DNA from 3 places in the Shewanella aestuarii genome. Region 2 is predicted to be linked to each of the others. Evidence: predicted binding sites of a transcription regulator. Region 2 holds the regulator's gene; each other region holds the start of a gene.
The links. The regulator ArgR, encoded in region 2, controls arginine synthesis, uptake and breakdown. The targets are predictions, from matches to a motif close to ANTGAATANNTATTCANT.
Positions count from the first base shown of each region.

Region 1: the regulator ArgR is predicted to act here: its motif matches at 1,983-2,000, upstream of HBH39_RS04480 (OadG family transporter subunit).
Region 3: the regulator ArgR is predicted to act here: its motif matches at 2,478-2,495, upstream of argC (N-acetyl-gamma-glutamyl-phosphate reductase).

Region 1 covers NZ_CP050313.1:962,580-968,805, reverse strand. Annotated here, with positions in the region: partial or broken gene oadA (sodium-extruding oxaloacetate decarboxylase subunit alpha) at 1-1,606, opposite strand, end outside; gene HBH39_RS04480 (OadG family transporter subunit) at 1,628-1,864, opposite strand; tRNA gene HBH39_RS04475 (tRNA-Arg) at 2,871-2,947, opposite strand; tRNA gene HBH39_RS04470 (tRNA-Ser) at 3,009-3,100, opposite strand; tRNA gene HBH39_RS04465 (tRNA-Arg) at 3,109-3,185, opposite strand; tRNA gene HBH39_RS04460 (tRNA-Arg) at 3,214-3,290, opposite strand; tRNA gene HBH39_RS04455 (tRNA-Arg) at 3,326-3,402, opposite strand; tRNA gene HBH39_RS04450 (tRNA-Ser) at 3,421-3,512, opposite strand; gene csrA (carbon storage regulator CsrA) at 3,805-3,999, opposite strand; gene alaS (alanine--tRNA ligase) at 4,402-6,226, opposite strand, start outside.
Region 2 covers NZ_CP050313.1:3,295,297-3,301,522, reverse strand. Annotated here, with positions in the region: gene HBH39_RS14480 (ABC transporter permease) at 1-521, shown strand, start outside; gene HBH39_RS14475 (ABC transporter ATP-binding protein) at 523-1,551, shown strand; gene HBH39_RS14470 (Dyp-type peroxidase) at 1,679-2,617, shown strand; gene argR (transcriptional regulator ArgR) at 2,714-3,184, opposite strand; gene HBH39_RS14460 (META domain-containing protein) at 3,318-3,740, opposite strand; gene HBH39_RS14455 (hypothetical protein) at 3,844-4,119, shown strand; gene HBH39_RS14450 (GNAT family N-acetyltransferase) at 4,120-4,671, shown strand; gene HBH39_RS19855 (hypothetical protein) at 4,702-4,860, shown strand; gene metK (methionine adenosyltransferase) at 5,110-6,226, opposite strand, start outside.
Region 3 covers NZ_CP050313.1:187,755-193,980, forward strand. Annotated here, with positions in the region: gene ppc (phosphoenolpyruvate carboxylase) at 1-1,158, opposite strand, end outside; gene argE (acetylornithine deacetylase) at 1,301-2,452, opposite strand; gene argC (N-acetyl-gamma-glutamyl-phosphate reductase) at 2,719-3,699, shown strand; gene argB (acetylglutamate kinase) at 3,734-4,513, shown strand; gene HBH39_RS00990 (ornithine carbamoyltransferase) at 4,525-5,430, shown strand; gene HBH39_RS00995 (argininosuccinate synthase) at 5,477-6,226, shown strand, end outside.

The DNA of each region.
Region 1 (6,226 bases), 1.7 Mb from region 2:
GATAACGGTGCAGACATAGTGCACTTAACCGCGCCTGATGATGCAGGTGGAACTGGAATAGGATTTGCTGTTTGACTCGCAACCCCAGCTGGAACAATTTGACTGATTTCACCACCTTGACTCACTTCGACCACAAAGCTTTGACCTTCTACATTCACGGTATAGGTTTCAGGGCCTTTTGAGTCTTTAGCTTTAGTATCTTTAACCACTAAATCATCCGCTGTAGGAACCGGCTCAAATGCGTCAGGGTTACCGCGATTTTGTAAAAATTGCAGTCCAATTTGACTAAACAATGCATAAGTCATTACATCGTCATCAGTTTCTGCCGCTAATGAAAAATCTAACTCTTTGGCTTTTTGCGCTAATTCAAGACGTAATTTGTCGAGTTCTGGCTCAATGAGATCTGCAGGACGACAAGTAATGGCTTCAGCGCCTTTAAGTACTCGTGCCTGAAGTTCTGCGTTAACGGGGCCGGTGTTGCACCATATTCCCCCTTTAAAACGCCTTCTGTTTCTTTGGTCATTGATTTATAACGCTCACCCATTAGAACGTTAATAACCGATTGTGAACCAACAATTTGCGATGTTGGGGTTACCAAAGGCAAGAAACCTAAGTCTTCTCGAACTCTTGGAATTTCCTCTAGTACGGCATCCATTTTATCTGCGGCGCCCTGCTCTTTAAGCTGGTTTTCCATGTTGGTTAACATACCACCAGGAACTTGAGCACGAAGAATACGAGAGTCAATCCCTTTTAATGCCCCTTCAAAGCGAACATATTTTTTACGTACTTCGCGGAAGTAGGCTGCAATCTCTTCTAGCAACACCATATCGTAGTTAGTCTCACGATCTGTGCCTTCTACCATAGCAACAAGCGTCTCTGTTGCGCTGTGGCCATAAGTTTGGCTCATTGAAGAAATAGCGGTATCTAATACATCAACTCCTGCCTCAATGGCTTTTTGGTATGTTGCTGTACTTAAACCAGTTGTGGCATGGCAATGCATTGAAATCATTAAGTCAGTTTGCGACTTTAATCGGCTGATCAAATCGAAGGCTTCCATAGGTTTGAGTAAACCAGCCATATCCTTAATACATAATGAATCAGCGCCCATATCCTCTAGACGCTTTGCCATATCAACCCAAGTATCAAGAGTATGTACAGGGCTTGTGGTGTATGAAATTGTGCCTTGTGCGTGACCGCCAACGTTTTTAACTGCCTTTACCGCAGTTTCGAGATTTCGTACATCGTTCATCGCATCAAAAATACGGAATACATCTACGCCATTTGTGTGCGCACGTTCAACAAACCGAGTCACAACATCATCAGCGTAATGACGGTAACCTAATAAATTTTGACCACGAAGTAACATTTGCTGAGGCGTGTTTGGCATCACTTTTTTAAGTTCGCGAATGCGATCCCATGGATCTTCACCTAAATATCGAATACAAGCATCAAATGTGGCACCACCCCATGACTCTAAAGACCAATAGCCAACTTTATCCAGTAAAGGTGCTATAGGTAACATGTCGTCAATACGTAAACGAGTAGCAAGTAAAGATTGGTGGGCGTCGCGCAGGGCGACATCGGTTAAGGCTAACGGCTTGCTCATAAAAACTCCCAAAAATAAATCTTACGCGCGGTATTGGTGAATAGCAGAAGTAATAGCTGCAACTAATTTTGGATCTAATCGGTTAGTGGTAACCGGATCAGAGGCGATATCTGGTTTAGCAACGACCATTGGAACTGGGCAAAGTTTTGCAACAATGGCGATTCCTACAATGAGTACACTTAAAAAAATGAACACTAGGCTCATTCCCATTACCATAATGCCAAGTGCATCAACTAATTGTTCACTGATCGATGTCATACTTCCTCGCTGAAAATAAACGTGATATCGCTATAGCGCCCTCATCAAATGACGCTTATGAAGTGTTATCGCTATTATTGGTAATAAATTACCACTTTAGTTGTAGCGCAACCCGTTAAAAGCATAAATATTCACAAATAATCGAATTTTATAAATTCAAAAAAAAGCAATTATTGATAGATTGCACCTTTGAAGGCTAATTTAAGTTACAAAATATAAACAATGTATATCAAGATTACCATCTGTTTGTAAAATGGTCTTACCAAAAATAGTTATCTCAAACGAAAACAAATGCTAAATATTCAATTTTTATAGCAATAAGCTACCAAATCACTAATTAAATATGCAAAACACTTAAACACACCGCTTGTTGTCTTTTTGTAAAATCCACTACATGTTACTCGATCATTGTTTGCATATCTTTTGTTAATAGTCACATCCTATCTGCATAAAAATGAAACTGCCCATCAAATAGCCATCGCAGCGGTTAGAAACTTAGGTTCTAAAGACTATTTTTACTGATAACGACGATAAATGGGCGATACACCACTAAGAATAAGGAAAGGTAGAACGTCGTCTAAACCAACGGCAAGACCGACTATTGGCGCGCGAGTAAATCTTCTATGCTCAATTGATATCAAACAACACGGTACGAAATAATTTATCCGCATGTTAATGGGTATAGTTGGCAGAATAAAATAAGATGTATATAACACTCACTGGCTCAACTAAGTGCTTAACACCTGTTGAGATTTAATAAGCAGTAACCAACACAGCTAATTCCAATCACTGTAAATAAGTGAATAAATATAAAGAAGAAAAAATGCATGATAAAAGGTAGATTTCTATGATAACGAGTTATTCTACAATCAAAAAATGTAACGCCATTATCGAGTATTTTTACAAGCCAGATTGAGAATTTAGTTGCTGTGCTTAGTATAAGTAAACAACGGGGAAGAAATTGGATGTAAAAAAGCCCTGCTAAAATAGCAGGGCTTTTTTAAGATGGTACGCGTGAGAGGATTCGAACCTCTGACCGCCTGGTTCGTAGCCAGGTACTCTATCCAGCTGAGCTACACGCGCAAATTTCGCTTTGGTCATTCAATCATAGTTTATATAGATGCATTTGCAACATATGAATGAATGGCGGAGAAGGAGGGATTCGAACCCTCGATGGGAGATAAAGCCCATACTCCCTTAGCAGGGGAGCGCCTTCGGCCACTCGGCCACCTCTCCGTCAAATATGGTACGCGTGAGAGGATTCGAACCTCTGACCGCCTGGTTCGTAGCCAGGTACTCTATCCAGCTGAGCTACACGCGCAATAAATTAGGATTAAATGAAATTGAAATGGTACGCGTGAGAGGATTCGAACCTCTGACCGCCTGGTTCGTAGCCAGGTACTCTATCCAGCTGAGCTACACGCGCATCGTATTACTTCAATAACATAACAAAAAACAAAATGGTACGCGTGAGAGGATTCGAACCTCTGACCGCCTGGTTCGTAGCCAGGTACTCTATCCAGCTGAGCTACACGCGCTTTGTTATTTGTAAGAAATGGCGGAGAAGGAGGGATTCGAACCCTCGATGGGAGATAAAGCCCATACTCCCTTAGCAGGGGAGCGCCTTCGGCCACTCGGCCACCTCTCCGTTTTCTTGGCGCACATATTACTGTTTGCCGAAAATAAGTCAAACCCTTTTTAGGAATCCCTAACTCATTTGGAGTGTTTTTAATCACATTGCGGAGTTAAACAGCAAAAAATGCTAAAAAGTCTGTTCTGATTAACGATTAATTGCTGCTAGCACCCACTATCACTCTAAATAATAATTGGCTAATTGCGTGTCAATAAAACACTTACGCACATCTAATGTGGTGAACTGGCTTCAAAAACAAAAAAGTCAGCAAATGCTGACTTTTATGGTGGCGTAAATTCTAAATAAATTAGAAATTTCCGCCTTCTGACGAACCTGATTTCTCAGATTGAATACGCTGATAAATCTCTTCGCGATGAACAGAGACCTCTTTTGGTGCGTTAACACCAATACGTACTTGGTTACCTTTAACACCTAAAACAGTCACAGTGACTTCATCACCAATCATCAATGTTTCGCCTACACGACGAGTCAAAATTAGCATTCGGTTGCTCCTTTAGTTCACACTGCATAACACGCTTTGTCCGTAATATGCGTTTATTATAGGGTCTGCTCAATAAAAGTCATAGTAACTTCAATTACAAAGTTTGACTAACGAGCATTTATAAATCAGAAAAATAACAACGCACAACATGCAGCTTAATGCGCCATCTACAATAACCTACACTTTCAAACAAAAATGTTAGGTTGTTAACAAAGTCATGTGAATAAGTTAGAAATCAACATTTAAATAATTTCAGAACTGATATCCATCGTATTCTGATAATTTTAAAAACAATCAAAGTTAACCTAAAGTCCACTATGCCAAAAGACCTCATAACACTCAAGACTTAACACCGTTCTATATCGCGAAAAGTCTCGTATCTTTGAGGTCTAACGCAAGTTTTTAACTTAAACGTTCTGTAATCCAAGGATGAACTGATGCTAATGCGGCATCAAGTGCTTCTGGCTGCGTGCCACCGGCTTGAGCCATATCAGGGCGTCCACCACCTTTACCACCGACCTGCTGAGCTACCATTGCCACTAACTCGCCCGCTTTCACTTGCTTAGTTAAGTCGTTACTCACACCAGCAATTAAGTTAACCTTACCTTCTTTGGCAACACCTAAGACAATAATAGCCGATTTTAGCTTTTGCTTAAGCTCATCTTGAAGGCCGCGTAATGAGCCAGCATCAACACCTTCAAGTTTTTTCACCAAAACCTTAACACCATTAATGTCAATTGCATCAGTCGCAAGATCTGCGCTCGCAGCTGCGGCTAATTTATCTTTAAGTTGAGATAAATCTTTTTCAAGTTGCTTTACTTTATCGAGTTGTGCTTTAAGTTTAGCCACAACTGAAGCACTGTCAGATTTTAATAAAGCAGCAGCTTCATCTAATTGAGCTTGCTGCTCAGCTACATATGCCATAGCTGCAGCGCCGGTAACCGCCTCAATACGACGAACCCCAGCTGCAATGCCACCTTCAGAAGTAATCTTAAACAGACCGATATCACCTGTGCGCCCTACGTGCGTACCACCGCAAAGTTCGATTGAAAAGTCACCCATGGTCACAACGCGCACTTCTGCGTCATACTTTTCACCAAACAAGGCCATTGCCCCTTTTTCTTTGGCTTCATCAATGGCCATCTCTGCGGTTTTAAGCTCATGATTGCGACGAATTTGAGTATTAACTAAGTCTTCAACCATTTTTAATTCTGTAGGTTTAACCGCTTCAAAATGAGAAAAGTCAAAACGTAAACGTTCAGGGTTAACCAGTGAGCCTTTTTGTGTAACATGGCTACCAAGTACTTGACGCAGTGCTGCGTGCAATAAATGAGTGACCGAGTGATTTAATTGGGTACGATGACGGAGCTTTTTATCAACTTGTGCAGACAAAACTTGGCCAACAACTAAGTTGCCTTCAGTTAATTCGCCTTGGTGCCCCGTTGCGGGACCAAACTTCTGGGTATCCACAACATTAAAAACCACACCATCACTGGTTAATAAACCTTTGTCACCCACTTGACCACCAGACTCAGCGTAAAACGGTGTGTTATCTAACACAACAACACCAGTTTGGCCTTGAGTTAAGCTGTCCACAGCTTTGCCGTCTAAATATAGAGCTTTGATAGTACCCTGACCTAATAATTCGGTGTAGCCACAAAATTCAGTGTCAGTATCAATAATCAGATTACTATTGTAATCAGCGCCAAAATGACCTGCAGCTTGAGCACGACTGCGCTGTTCAGCCATAGCAGCTTCAAAGCCCGCTTCGTCTACTTGAATATCACGTTCACGACAAACGTCTGCAGTTAGATCCACAGGGAAACCGTAGGTGTCATAAAGTTTAAATACAGTCTCACCATCTAAAACATCGGTTTTTAAATCAGTGAGTGCGCTATCTAAAATCTGCAAGCCGCGCTCAAGAGTACGGGCAAACTGTTCTTCTTCTGCTTTAAGCGCTTTTTCAACAATGGCTTGCATTTGTACAAGTTCTTTAGCTGCATCGCCCATAACATTAATTAAAGTTGGCACTAGCTTATAGAAGAAAGACTCTGTCGCACCTAACTTATTACCATGACGAACAGCACGACGGATGATACGACGTAATACATAACCGCGACCTTCATTTGATGGCATTACTCCATCAGCAATAAGGAAAGCACATGAACGGATATGGTCAGCAATAACGCGTAATGATTTATTTTCTAAATCAGTTACCCCAATAATT
Region 2 (6,226 bases):
CTGGTTATGCCTTACCGGGTACAGTACTCGCCATTGGTGTATTGGTGCCACTAACTTATCTTGATTTTGCGATTAATGATGTTTACGACTGGTTTGGTGCAAGGGGACCTGGATTGCTGTTTACTGGGAGTGTGTTTGCACTCATTTTTGCATTTTGTGTGCGTTTTATTGCCATTGCTATTGGCAGTTTAGAGAACAGTTATAAACGCATTTCACCTTCTTTGGATATGGCCAGCATTACCATGGGACAAAAACCAAGACAACTAATGATGCGGATCCACTTACCTTTGTTACGCAAAGGGATATTTGCTGGGGCGTTATTAGTATTTATTGAAAGCATGAAAGAGCTCCCCGCAGCGTTATTATTACGGCCTATTGGTTTTGAAAACTTAGCTACTTACGTATTCCAATTTGTGTCAGACGAAAAATTAGAGCATGGGGCACTCGCTGCAATTGTGATTGTTTTTGTTGGTTTAATCCCGTTAATTTATTTAAACCGTTCGTTGGAGCATACCAGTTAATATGTCTACTTTATCTATTGAAAATGTGTTCAGCGATTATCAAGGACAAGTGATTTTACAAGATTTAAATTTGACCTTACAGCAAGGAGAAATAGTAGCACTTTTAGGCCCTAGTGGCTGTGGTAAAACCACATTATTAAGAGCTATCGCAGGGTTACAGCCTATTACTCAGGGGAGTATCTGCATTAACGGTACTTGTTTAAGTGGTGATCATGTTTTTATTCCCAGCGATAAACGGGGTGTGGGAATGATTTTTCAAGATTATGCGTTATTCCCGCACTTAACGGTGGCTGATAATATTTTATTTGGTGTGAAGGGGTTAGATAAAGAGCAACGGCAAGCTCGTTTAGATGAAATGCTTGAGCTGGTGAAGTTGACCGGGCTTGGTAAACGTTATCCGCATGAGCTATCCGGTGGCCAGCAGCAACGAGTTTCTATTGCTAGGGCATTGGCTTATGAGCCTGAATTATTATTGCTAGATGAACCCTTCTCTAATATTGACTCTCAAGTGCGTAACGAGATGATGTTAGAAATTCGCCATATCTTAAAGCAACGTGATGTCAGCGCAGTATTTGTTACCCATAGTAAAGATGAAGCATTTGTCTTTGCCGATCAATTAGCTTTGTTTAAGCAGGGCGCTATTGCGCAGCATGGTTTAGCAGAAGATTTATACGCTAAGCCAAATGATAGGTATGTGGCTGACTTTTTAGGTGCGGGAAACTATTTACCTATTTCAGTAAAAAATAGCCATGAAGTTCACTCACCTATTGGTGTATTGCAAAGCAGTCATGTAATCAATTACCCTGTTGATTACCAAGGTGAAATGTTGTTAAGGCCACAGCAAATCGAACTTGTTGCTAATGAGCAAGGTAAAGCTATGATCATTGAACGCCGTTTTTTAGGTACAGTTTGTCATTATTGGGTTAAAGTGGGCGAGCATCGAATAGAAGTAAAAAGCCAAGCTTTACAATTATCTATTGGACAAAAAGTCGATTTATTTGCGCCAGTGCACCCCTTGGTTATTTTTTAATTGTGTCTTAATCAAAAGCAATCTACATTTATTCTTCTTATTTTTGAACAAATGTAGCTTGATTTTGGTATTTAATATCAAGCTTGACAATTCAGTACAAACAACAATCTAGGTGGTATGTTTCAACATGGATAATCAAATTATGCCCCGCGAGCAACTAGGGATTTGCGCAGAAGGTAACTTACACAGTGTTTATTTGATGTTTAACGCTAACGATGGCGTTGAAGATCAACTTCGCCCATCGATTGCCAGTGTTGCACAATATATCTATGAACTGACAGACCAATATGCCGACAGTGCATTCAATGGTTTTGTTGCAATCGGAGCTAATTTTTGGGATACCTACTACCCAAATGCTCGTCCAGCGTTATTAAAGCCTTTCCCTGCGATGAATGAGGGTAATCGCGATGCTCCGGCAATCGAATACGATTTATTTGTTCATATACGCTGTGATCGGTTTGATATTTTGCATCTTGTTGCCAATGAAATTAACCAAATGTTTGAAGATTTAGTGGAATTGGTAGATGAAGAGCGCGGCTTCCGCTTTATGGATAATCGCGATTTAACCGGTTTTGTTGATGGTACAGAAAACCCTAAAGGACGCAATCGCCAACAAGTTGCATTAGTGAGCGATGAAGATCCTGAGTTTAAAGGTGGTAGTTATATCCACGTGCAAAAATATGCGCATAATCTTAGTAAGTGGCATAGATTACCTGTTAAAAAACAAGAAGACATTATTGGTCGCACAAAGCAAGATGATATTGAATATGCGTCAGAAGATAAACCGCTCACTAGCCACATCAAGCGAGTAAATTTGAAAGATAGTGCGGGTAATTCAATGGAGATTTTACGTCAGAGCATGCCTTATGGTTCGATTAAAGAGCAAGGTTTGATGTTTATTTCTAGTTGTAAAACCCCCGATAACTTCGAGCAAATGCTGCGCAGCATGATATTTGGTGATGGTCATGGTAATCATGACCACTTGATGCAGTTTACTAAAGCGTTAACTGGCTCGTCATTTTTTGCACCTTCGTTAGATTTTTTAACTCAGTGGGATGAAGGTTGAGTTAGCTGATTTGAGATTAGGCAGTAAAAAAGCAATGCGAACTGCATTGCTTTTTTATGATTGCCAATGACAGGCAGGATAAAATGCTGCTACTAGCTACTCTGCGTAGTTAAATAGTGACTTTACGGTTTCTAGAGTGTCGTCAATGGTTTTAATGCTTGATGGACAGATAAAGATAGTGTCATCACCGGCAATCGTGCCTAAAATTCCTTCAGGTTTGCCGATTGAGTCAAGTAAACGTGCAATTAATTGCGCGGCACCAGGACTGGTTCTAACCACAATCATGGCTTGATTATGATCAACATCCAAGACCAGGTTTTTTAATGGACTTCCAGCAGTAGGTACGCCTAATTCAGCGGGTAAACAATACACCATTTCTTGTTTGGCATTACGCGTTCGCACCGCGCCAAATTTACTGAGCATGCGCGAAACTTTTGATTGGTTAATATTGCCGAATCCTTCAGTTTGCAAGGCATTAACAATTTCGCTTTGACTGCCAAAACGCTCTTCTTTAAGAATCGCTTTAAATGTTTTGATCAAATCATCCTGACTTTTATTGGTTGGCATAAAGTATTTTCATCTTATAGTTGTTATTCATAAAAACGCTTTATTTTGAATATAAGTAGCTTAACTGTCAAGAAAAACTCATTTTTGATGAATAAAAATTCACTGCGCAATTAGTTGTATTGGCGCGAATTGTTTACTTGGTGCTTGCCACCCCAGTTAACACCATAATGGTGTTACCGCTTTGGTCTAATAAATGAAGTTGCTTGTTTATCATTTGTATTTGGTTGACTAAAGGCAATGTTTGCAAGACTTGTTGCTCTTGTTGCATTAACGCCTCAATACAAGCTTTGCGAGTTAACCCATCTGAAGTTAATGTCAGTTGCTTGCCTGTTATTTGGTATTGGCCAAAAAAGCCATTACAACTGGTATTGCCAGTTAATTTACCATTTTCTGCAAATATTAATTTGGCTGAACTGTAATCGGTCACAGTGTTAGATTGGACTGAATCGACTCGCCACTCGCCGATAATATTATATTCGGGCTCGATATTGCTGGTGGTTTGACAGGCGCTTAAAGACAAAATAACTGCTACAGCACCAATGAAATGTTTTATCATGGGATATTCACTGAAAAGACTTTAATTAGCGCTATTCTACTACTAGGCACAATACTGTGTAAAAGTGTGATCTACTGTTCAGTGCTTTTATTAGGAAAATTTAATGATCAAATGGTTAAAAGTCCTGCATTATATCGGCTCGTTGATGATGTTGTTTGGTGGGTACTTACTTTTATTTACCCAAACCAGTCAGCAAATTGATGGCATGATGGTTGTTGCATCATTAATAGGCTTAGGATTATTGATGATGGCGCCATATCCTGTCGCATTAGTCATTGAGTGGTCTCATCGTCAGCAAAAGCAACAACAAATAACCATCAAGAAAACTCAAACCAACACGTTAGACAAAGTACAACCTAATGAATCGCAGGATAAGTAGTTGATTATTTACCGACTCGCCACTCTTACTGATGTTGCCCAACTTCATGAACTAGAGACTTTACATGTGAATGCTGAACTTAGCAGCTACGATCCCAGCCTACAAGCTCAGGGTTTATCACGTGGGCAGCTTGAGTCGCTCATCGAGCAACATTGGATCATGCTGGCATTAAACGAGCAGACAATTATTGGTTATGTGATTGCGGCTAAATGGTCATTTTTTGCGAAGCAGTCTTTGTATCAAAAAATGATTGCTCTATTGCCGAACATTAATATCAGTCAAGGTCAGTTTCCGGTAAAGGTAACCATTGCTAACAGTTGCCAGTACGGTCCAATATGGATTGATCAACAATATCGTGGACAAGGGATATTTGCTAAATTGGTTGATGGGTTAGCAAGTAAAGTTAAAATAAATGTCAGGTTTTTAGTGGCTTATATTGCTGAAGATAACGAACGCTCATTTAAGGCTCATACTCAATATGCGGATATGCAGGTTGTCGATTATTTTAGTTTTCAGCAGCGTGACTTTTATTTATTAATCAAAGCGGTTTAATGGCATTTTTAAGGTGCTTGGGTGGATTGTATGTCTGTTGAAGCAAAATTTAACACTTTGTTTGGGGCTTTTAAGGATTTGCAACTAAGTGCATTTGATAATATTAAACTTGTTGTTGCAGTATTAAGTGAGTCACAGCAGGATTTTAGTTGTCATGAAATTACTCTTGATCCTACAGAGGGGGATTAGTGTACTTTGCCGTCTGCTGGTTGGAAGGATGGATTGTTTGCGGCCCATGTAATCAATATCAAGTATCATTCAAACTTTGTGATAACCCTAGTAGTATAAAAGTGCTCAGCCAAATTGATGTACCAATAATGAGTATGCAACAAGTCAGCTTTATGTGTGTTGAAAGCGCTCACTTTGATCATTGCTGATATTTTTAGTTATTGTAGATAATAAAAAACCGCCCGCAGGCGGTTTTTGTAATACATTTATTTATAAGCCGGCATCAGCGCGTAAAACTTCTGCTTTATCAGTTGCTTCCCATGGGAAACATTCACGGCCAAAATGGCCATAAGCTGCCGTTTGTTGGTAAATCGGACGCGCTAAATCTAGCATTGCTGTTAAGCCATACGGACGTAGTTCGAAGTGTTGACGTACTAATTTAATTAATACTTCCTCAGACACTTTTCCTGTGCCAAATGTTTCGATGCTAATCGATGTTGGCTCGGCCACGCCAATGGCATAAGATACTTGAATCTCACAGCGGTCAGCTAAACCAGCAGCAACAATGTTTTTAGCAACATAACGCGCAGCATATGCTGCACTACGGTCGACTTTTGAAGGGTCTTTACCTGAGAATGCTCCACCACCATGGCGAGCCATGCCACCATAAGTATCTACGATGATTTTGCGGCCTGTTAGACCACAGTCACCCACAGGACCACCAATCACAAAGCGACCGGTTGGGTTAATGAAAAACTTGGTGTCTTTATTTAACCATTGCGCAGGTAATACAGGTTTGATGATGGTTTCCATCACACCTTCAATGAGATCTGCTTGCTTGATGTCTTCGCGGTGTTGAGTGGACAATACGATAGCATCGATACCAACAATTTTACCTTCATTATAAGCAAAGGTTACTTGGCTTTTTGCATCAGGGCGCAGCCAAGGCAATGTGCCATCTTTACGTACTTCAGATTGGCGTTTAACCAATTTGTGAGCGTAAGTAATAGGGGCTGGCATTAATACGTCAGTTTCGTTGCTAGCATAGCCAAACATTAACCCTTGGTCGCCGGCACCTTGCTCTGCTGGATCTTCACGGTCAACACCTTGGTTGATGTCTGGCGATTGCTTACCAATTGCGTTTAATACTGCACAAGAATCTGCGTCAAACCCCATGTCTGAGTGGGTATAACCGATTTCACGGACGGTTTTACGGGTAATTTCTTCGATATCAACCCAAGCAGAGGTGGTCACTTCGCCACCCACTAATACCATGCCTGTTTTGACATAGGTTTCACACGCAACGCGAGCTTTAGGATCTTGCTCAAGAATTGCGTCTAATACCGCATCAGAAATCTGATCGGCGATTTTATCTGGATGACCTTCT
Region 3 (6,226 bases), 920 kb from region 2:
TAAACGGCGTAGGATATCTAGCAATAAACCATTGGCAATTAGACGCATGCCTGAATCACATAAGCTTTTGTAAAGCATCTCTAATGGTTTTTGTAAGTCAGCTTGCTGCCATATTAAGGTGGCGGTATCAATATCAGGATGTTGACCTTCTAAGCGCGCATTTAAGTAATCGATGGTATTACGTAATTTACTGCGCAGCTGCCTTAATACATCACGATAAGGCTCATCACTATTATTGGTGTACTCCCTTAGCTCGGCATTAGCTTGCGACATTGATAGCTCACTGACTAAAGCGACAACATCTTTAAGGTATAAACGTGCCGCAGCATGACGATTTCGGTCCAGTACTTCTTGTGTCACAACGGAAGTGACAAATGGATTGCCGTCACGATCACCACCCATCCAGCTAGAAAACCGGACTGGAGCAATATCGATTGGTAGTTCTTGTCCTGTACGCTGTTCTACCTGATCATTTAACTGACGTAAAAAGTCAGGAATGGCTTGCCATAGCGAGGCTTCAATAGTGCTTAATCCCCAGCGTGCTTCGTCAACGGGTGTTGGACGTTCGCGGCGGATTTCATTGGTATGCCATATTTGAGCGATTAATTGACGTAAACGCAGAGTGTTTTGTTGGCGCTCACGCTCTGATAATTGGCTGTTTTCATCGTCTGTTAGGCAGTCAACGACTGAGGTGTACTTTTGGATTAGCGTACGGCGTGAAATTTCTGTTGGATGCGCGGTTAATACTAAATCGATGTCCATTTGCTTTAAGCTTTCGATCACATCGTTAGCATCAAGATTAGTATTCAGTAAACGGCCTAAGAGCTGCTCAACCGGATCGGGAACACAAACTAATTCATCGCAGTTACGGCTAATGCTGTGGTATTGCTCGGCAATATTGGCCAAGTTTAAAAATTGGTTGAAAGCTTTGGCGAAAGGGACAAGTTCTTCATCCGGTAATGAGGTTAACAAGGCTAACATCTGCTCACGCGAGCTTTCATCACCTTTACGAGCTTGTTTGGCTAAAATACGGATTTGCTCTACTTTTTCTAAGAATGCATCACCTAAATGGCTTTGCATCGTCTCACCTAATATTTGGCCTAAGTTGCTCACATTTGATCGCAGTGATGCATACATATCTGCCACTTGTTCAGCCATACATACTCCCAATTTGTTTCTAACTTGCTTAGCACAATAACTAGCCAATAAGTTGCGGTCAATATCTGACAGGTTATTTTTGTAGTTTTATTTCGTCAAAAAATTACAGAAAACAGTTTTTTTGGTATTTATTTTGTCATTTCTATTTGATACATGCGTGGTAAATCATCTTTTTAACAAGTTCCACCGTTGGCGTGAGATATTCTAAACCTATGTACTCATCGGGTTGATGAGCTTGGTTAATGCTGCCAGGTCCAAGAACTAAGGTTTGACAACCTAATCGATTAATATACGGTGCTTCTGTTGAGTAGTTAACGACTTCTGCTTCATTGCCGGATAACTCTTCGACGAGTTGAGTCCATGGATTGTCTGCTTTACCGGCAAATGATTCTGCGCCCGGATATAAAGTACTGACACTAATACTGCCTGGGTATTGTTTGCTAATGTCTGCAAGATAATTTAGGACTAGTAGTTCCAGTTCTGCCAACTCCATGCCCGGTAGTGGGCGAATATCTAAGTGCAAATCACAACAGCCACAAATGCGATTAGCGGCATCACCACCATGTATATGGCCTAAATTCATGGTTGGGTATGGTACTGTAAACGCATCTTCGCGATAGTTTTCACTTAAATGCTGCTTCAGTTTAAGCAGTTGACCAATAACTTGGTGCATGATTTCAATTGCGTTTAAGCCGCGGGCCGGATCCGATGAATGACCACTACGTCCAATCACTCTGATCCCTTGTGCTAAATGACCTTTGTGCATGTAAACCGGTTTTAAGCTTGTGGGTTCACCAATAACGGCATAATCAGGCGCGATAACTTTAGAATCAGCAAAGGCTTTTGCGCCGCTCATGGTGGTTTCTTCATCGGCACTCGCAAAAATGGTTAATGGGCGCTTAAACTCATTGAGTGGTAGATCTTTTAAGGCTTCTAATACCAAAGCAAAAAAACCTTTCATGTCGCAGGTGCCTAACCCATACCAGCGATTGTCTTTTTCTGTTAAGGCAAATGGGCTTTGACTCCAGCGACCTTCATCAAATGGTACGGTATCGGTATGACCAGCAAGTAATAATCCACCATTACCGCTTCCTATGCGGGCAATTAAATTTTGCTTGTTGCGAGAATCGGCAACCGTTGGTGTTTCACAGCTAAACCCAAGCTCAGAAAACCATCCTTGCAACAAGCTGATAACTGCATGGTTACTCATATCTTGTTCTGGTTCTAGCGCACTGATGGATGGTGTGGCAATAAGCTGGCTAAAACAAGTCTTTAAATCCGGTATTCTGGTCATTATCTATCCTTGCCTGTCAAAAAATAATAAATACTTATTCAATAATATTGCATAAAAAATTATGTGTGCTAGTCTATCACCCAGCTGTTAATGACACCATAACTTGATTGTTTGAAATGAAAAAATTTATGCATAGCTTAGCGTTAAAATCTACTATACCAACTCTGCGTCAACACTTCCTGCGACGATAGTGCGATATAGGCCGTGTCGGTCTAGCAATGTACTATGCTAACCCAGTCATTTTTAATATAAGAATTTAAAAAAATATGAAAAATATCGCAATTATTGGCGCAAGTGGTTACACAGGCGCACAAATTACCTCGTTAATTGATGCCGATGCCAACCTAAGTGTTCAAGGTTTGTATGTGTCTGAGAACAGCTTAGACAAAGGCCGCAAGCTGGCAGATTTATATCCTATCTATAGCCATATGCACTACGCGCTATCACCATTAACCGCTGAAGCTAAAGCATCCATTGTGGCACAAGCTGATGGCGTAGTACTCGCGACCGAGCATTCTGTCAGCTTAGAGTTGGCTGCAGAATTTTATAATCAAGGTTTAGCAGTGTTTGACTTAAGCGGTGCATACCGTTTTGCTGATGCAGAGCAATATCCCAAATGGTATGGCTTTGAGCATACTCAGCCTGAAGTGTTAGCGAATGCTGTTTATGGTTTGGCTGAATGGAATGCTGAGCAAATCAAGCAAACAAAAATGATTGCGGTTCCTGGCTGTTATCCTACGGCTTCATTAACGGCGTTAAAGCCGTTAAAGGCATTATTAACTTCATCTTATCCTGTGATTAATGCTGTGAGTGGTGTTACGGGGGCGGGTCGTAAAGCGCAGTTGCATACCAGTTTTTGTGAAGTCAGCTTAACTCCGTATGGCGTACTGGGTCACAGACATCAACCTGAGATTGCAACACAATTAGGTCAAGAGGTGATTTTTACCCCCCATTTAGGTAATTTTAAGCGTGGTATTTTGGCAACCATTACAGTGCAATTAAAACCCGGTACGACAGAGGCCGACGTTGCTAAAGCCTATAGTGTTTACGATAACTCACCTATTGTGACCGTTAAGCATAATCAATTCCCTAAAGTTGATGATGTGGTATTAACGCCTAATTGTCATCTTGGCTGGAAGTTTGATGCCAGCAGTGGCTACCTAGTGGTAGCAAGCGCCATAGATAATTTAATGAAAGGTGCAGCAAGCCAAGGCTTACAGTGCATTAAAATCCATTTCGACGTCTAGATTAAGTCTAAGTTAAGAGTAAAAAGGTACAACAATGACAACCAATTCTGTTTTAGTACTTAAAGTGGGCGGCGCATTACTGCAAACCGAGTCAGGTATGGCCAACCTGATGGCTGCCATCAAAGATATGACCACATCAGGCCAAAAAATTGTGTTAGTGCATGGTGGTGGTTGTTTGGTCGATGAGCAGCTCAGTGCCAATGGTAAAGAAATTATTAAGCTCGATGGTTTACGTGTTACCCCAGCAGATCAAATCCCGATTGTTGTAGGTGCATTAGCGGGAACATCTAACAAAATTCTTCAAGCCGCAGCGGCCAAAGCAGGACTTGTTAGCGTAGGCATGAGCCTTGGTGATGGTAATGTCGTTAGTGCCAAAATTAAAGATGAAAAACTTGGACTGGTGGGCGAAGTCACGCCAGACGATGCCACTTATTTGAACTTCATTTTAAGTCAAGGCTGGCTGCCAATTTGTAGTTCTATTGCAGTCTCTGACGCTGGTGACATGCTAAACGTTAATGCAGACCAAGCAGCAACAGCACTAGCCAAATTAGTTAACGGTACCTTGGTATTGTTATCTGATGTGTCAGGCGTGTGGGATGCCAATAAACAAGTCATTAAAAGTTTAAATAAAAACCAAATTGAAGCCTTAGTCGCGCAGGGCGTGATTGAAAAAGGCATGAAAGTAAAAGTTGAAGCTGCACTTGAGGTGGCACAATGGATGGGCAAGCCTGTTTTAGTGGCCTCATGGCAAGACACCGAACAGTTAAAAACATTAGCACAAGGTGGGTCTATAGGGACCCAGATACAACCTTAATGGAGTAGTTTATGAAACACCTATTGTCGATCAAAGAGTTATCTCAATCTCAGCTATTAGATTTATTAGCATTAGCGAAAAAAATTAAAGCTAATCCAGCTGATTACCGTCGCGCCTTAGATGGTAAAAGTGTGGTGATGTTATTTGAAAAGCCATCACTTCGCACCCGAGTTAGCTTTGACATCGGCATTAATAAATTAGGTGGTCATTGCTTATACCTTGATCAGCAAAATGGCGCTTTAGGTAAGCGTGAACCTGTATCTGATTTTGCCAGCAACTTATCCTGCTGGGCAGATGCCATTGTGGCGCGTACCTATTTACATAGCACAATTGAAGAACTGGCTGAACACGGTACAGTGCCCGTTATCAATGCGTTGTCAGACTTATATCATCCGTGCCAAGCTTTAGCCGATTTTCTGACCTTATCTGAAAAATTTGAAGATGTCAGCAAAGTGAAATTGGCTTATGTGGGTGATGGCAATAATGTTGCGCACTCACTTATGTATGGTGCAGCAATACTTGGCGCAACCATGACAGTGGTTTGCCCAGAAGGGCACTTCCCTGCTGACGAAGTCGTTGCCGATGTTAAGCAATTAGCAGAGCAATATGGTGGCCAACTTATTTTGACATCTGATATTGATACTATGGATAACCAAGATGCTATCTATACTGATACTTGGATTTCAATGGGCGATAAAACCCCAATGGCAGAAATAGAAGCTAAATTTATGCCTTACCAAGTGAATTCACAATTAATGGCAAAAGTCGGGGCTAAGTACTTTATGCATTGTTTACCTGCATATCGTGAAGTCGAGGCAACCGCTGAAGTAATTGATGGCGAAGGCTCATTGATTTTAGATCAAGCAGAAAACCGTATGCACGCGCAAAACGCTGTGTTAGTTACCTTATTAAGTTAATGTTGAGTCAAGACTCAGCAAATCAATTGATTGTAGGAAAATTAAAATGTCTCAAACAGTGAAAAAAACCGGCGTTAAAAAAGTAGTGCTAGCCTATTCTGGAGGATTAGACACCTCAGCAATTATTCCATGGTTAAAAGAAACCTATGATAATTGTGAAATCGTTGCGTTTTGTGCTGACGTTGGTCAGGGTGAGGAAGAGCTTGTTGGTCTACATGAAAAAGCCATCGCATCGGGCGCTTCTGAGTGTTATATCGTTGACTTAAAAGAAGAGTTTGTTGCTGATTATATCTACCCAACTATCGCCACAGGCGCAATTTATGAAGGCACTTATTTATTAGGTACTTCAATGGCTCGTCCAATTATTGCCAAAGCGCAAGTTGAAGTGGCGCGTAAAGTTGGTGCCGATGCAGTGTGTCATGGCTGTACCGGTAAAGGTAACGACCAAGTTCGTTTTGAAGGTTGTTTTGCGGCATTAGCGCCTGACTTAAAAGTGATTGCCCCTTGGCGTGAATGGGAAATGCGTAGCCGTGAAGACCTACTGGCATACCTTGCAGAGCGTAATATTCAAACAACCGCTTCAGCAACGAAAATTTATAGCCGCGACGCTAACGCATGGCATATTTCTCATGAAGGCGGCGAGCTAGAAGATCCATGGAACGAGCCATCAAAAGGCGTATGGACGTTAACTGTTGCCCCAGAAGATGCACCAAACGAGCCAGAATATGTGTCGTTATCGATTAAAAATGGCCGTGTTACCCATGTAAATGATGAAGCATTATCACCCTATGCCGCA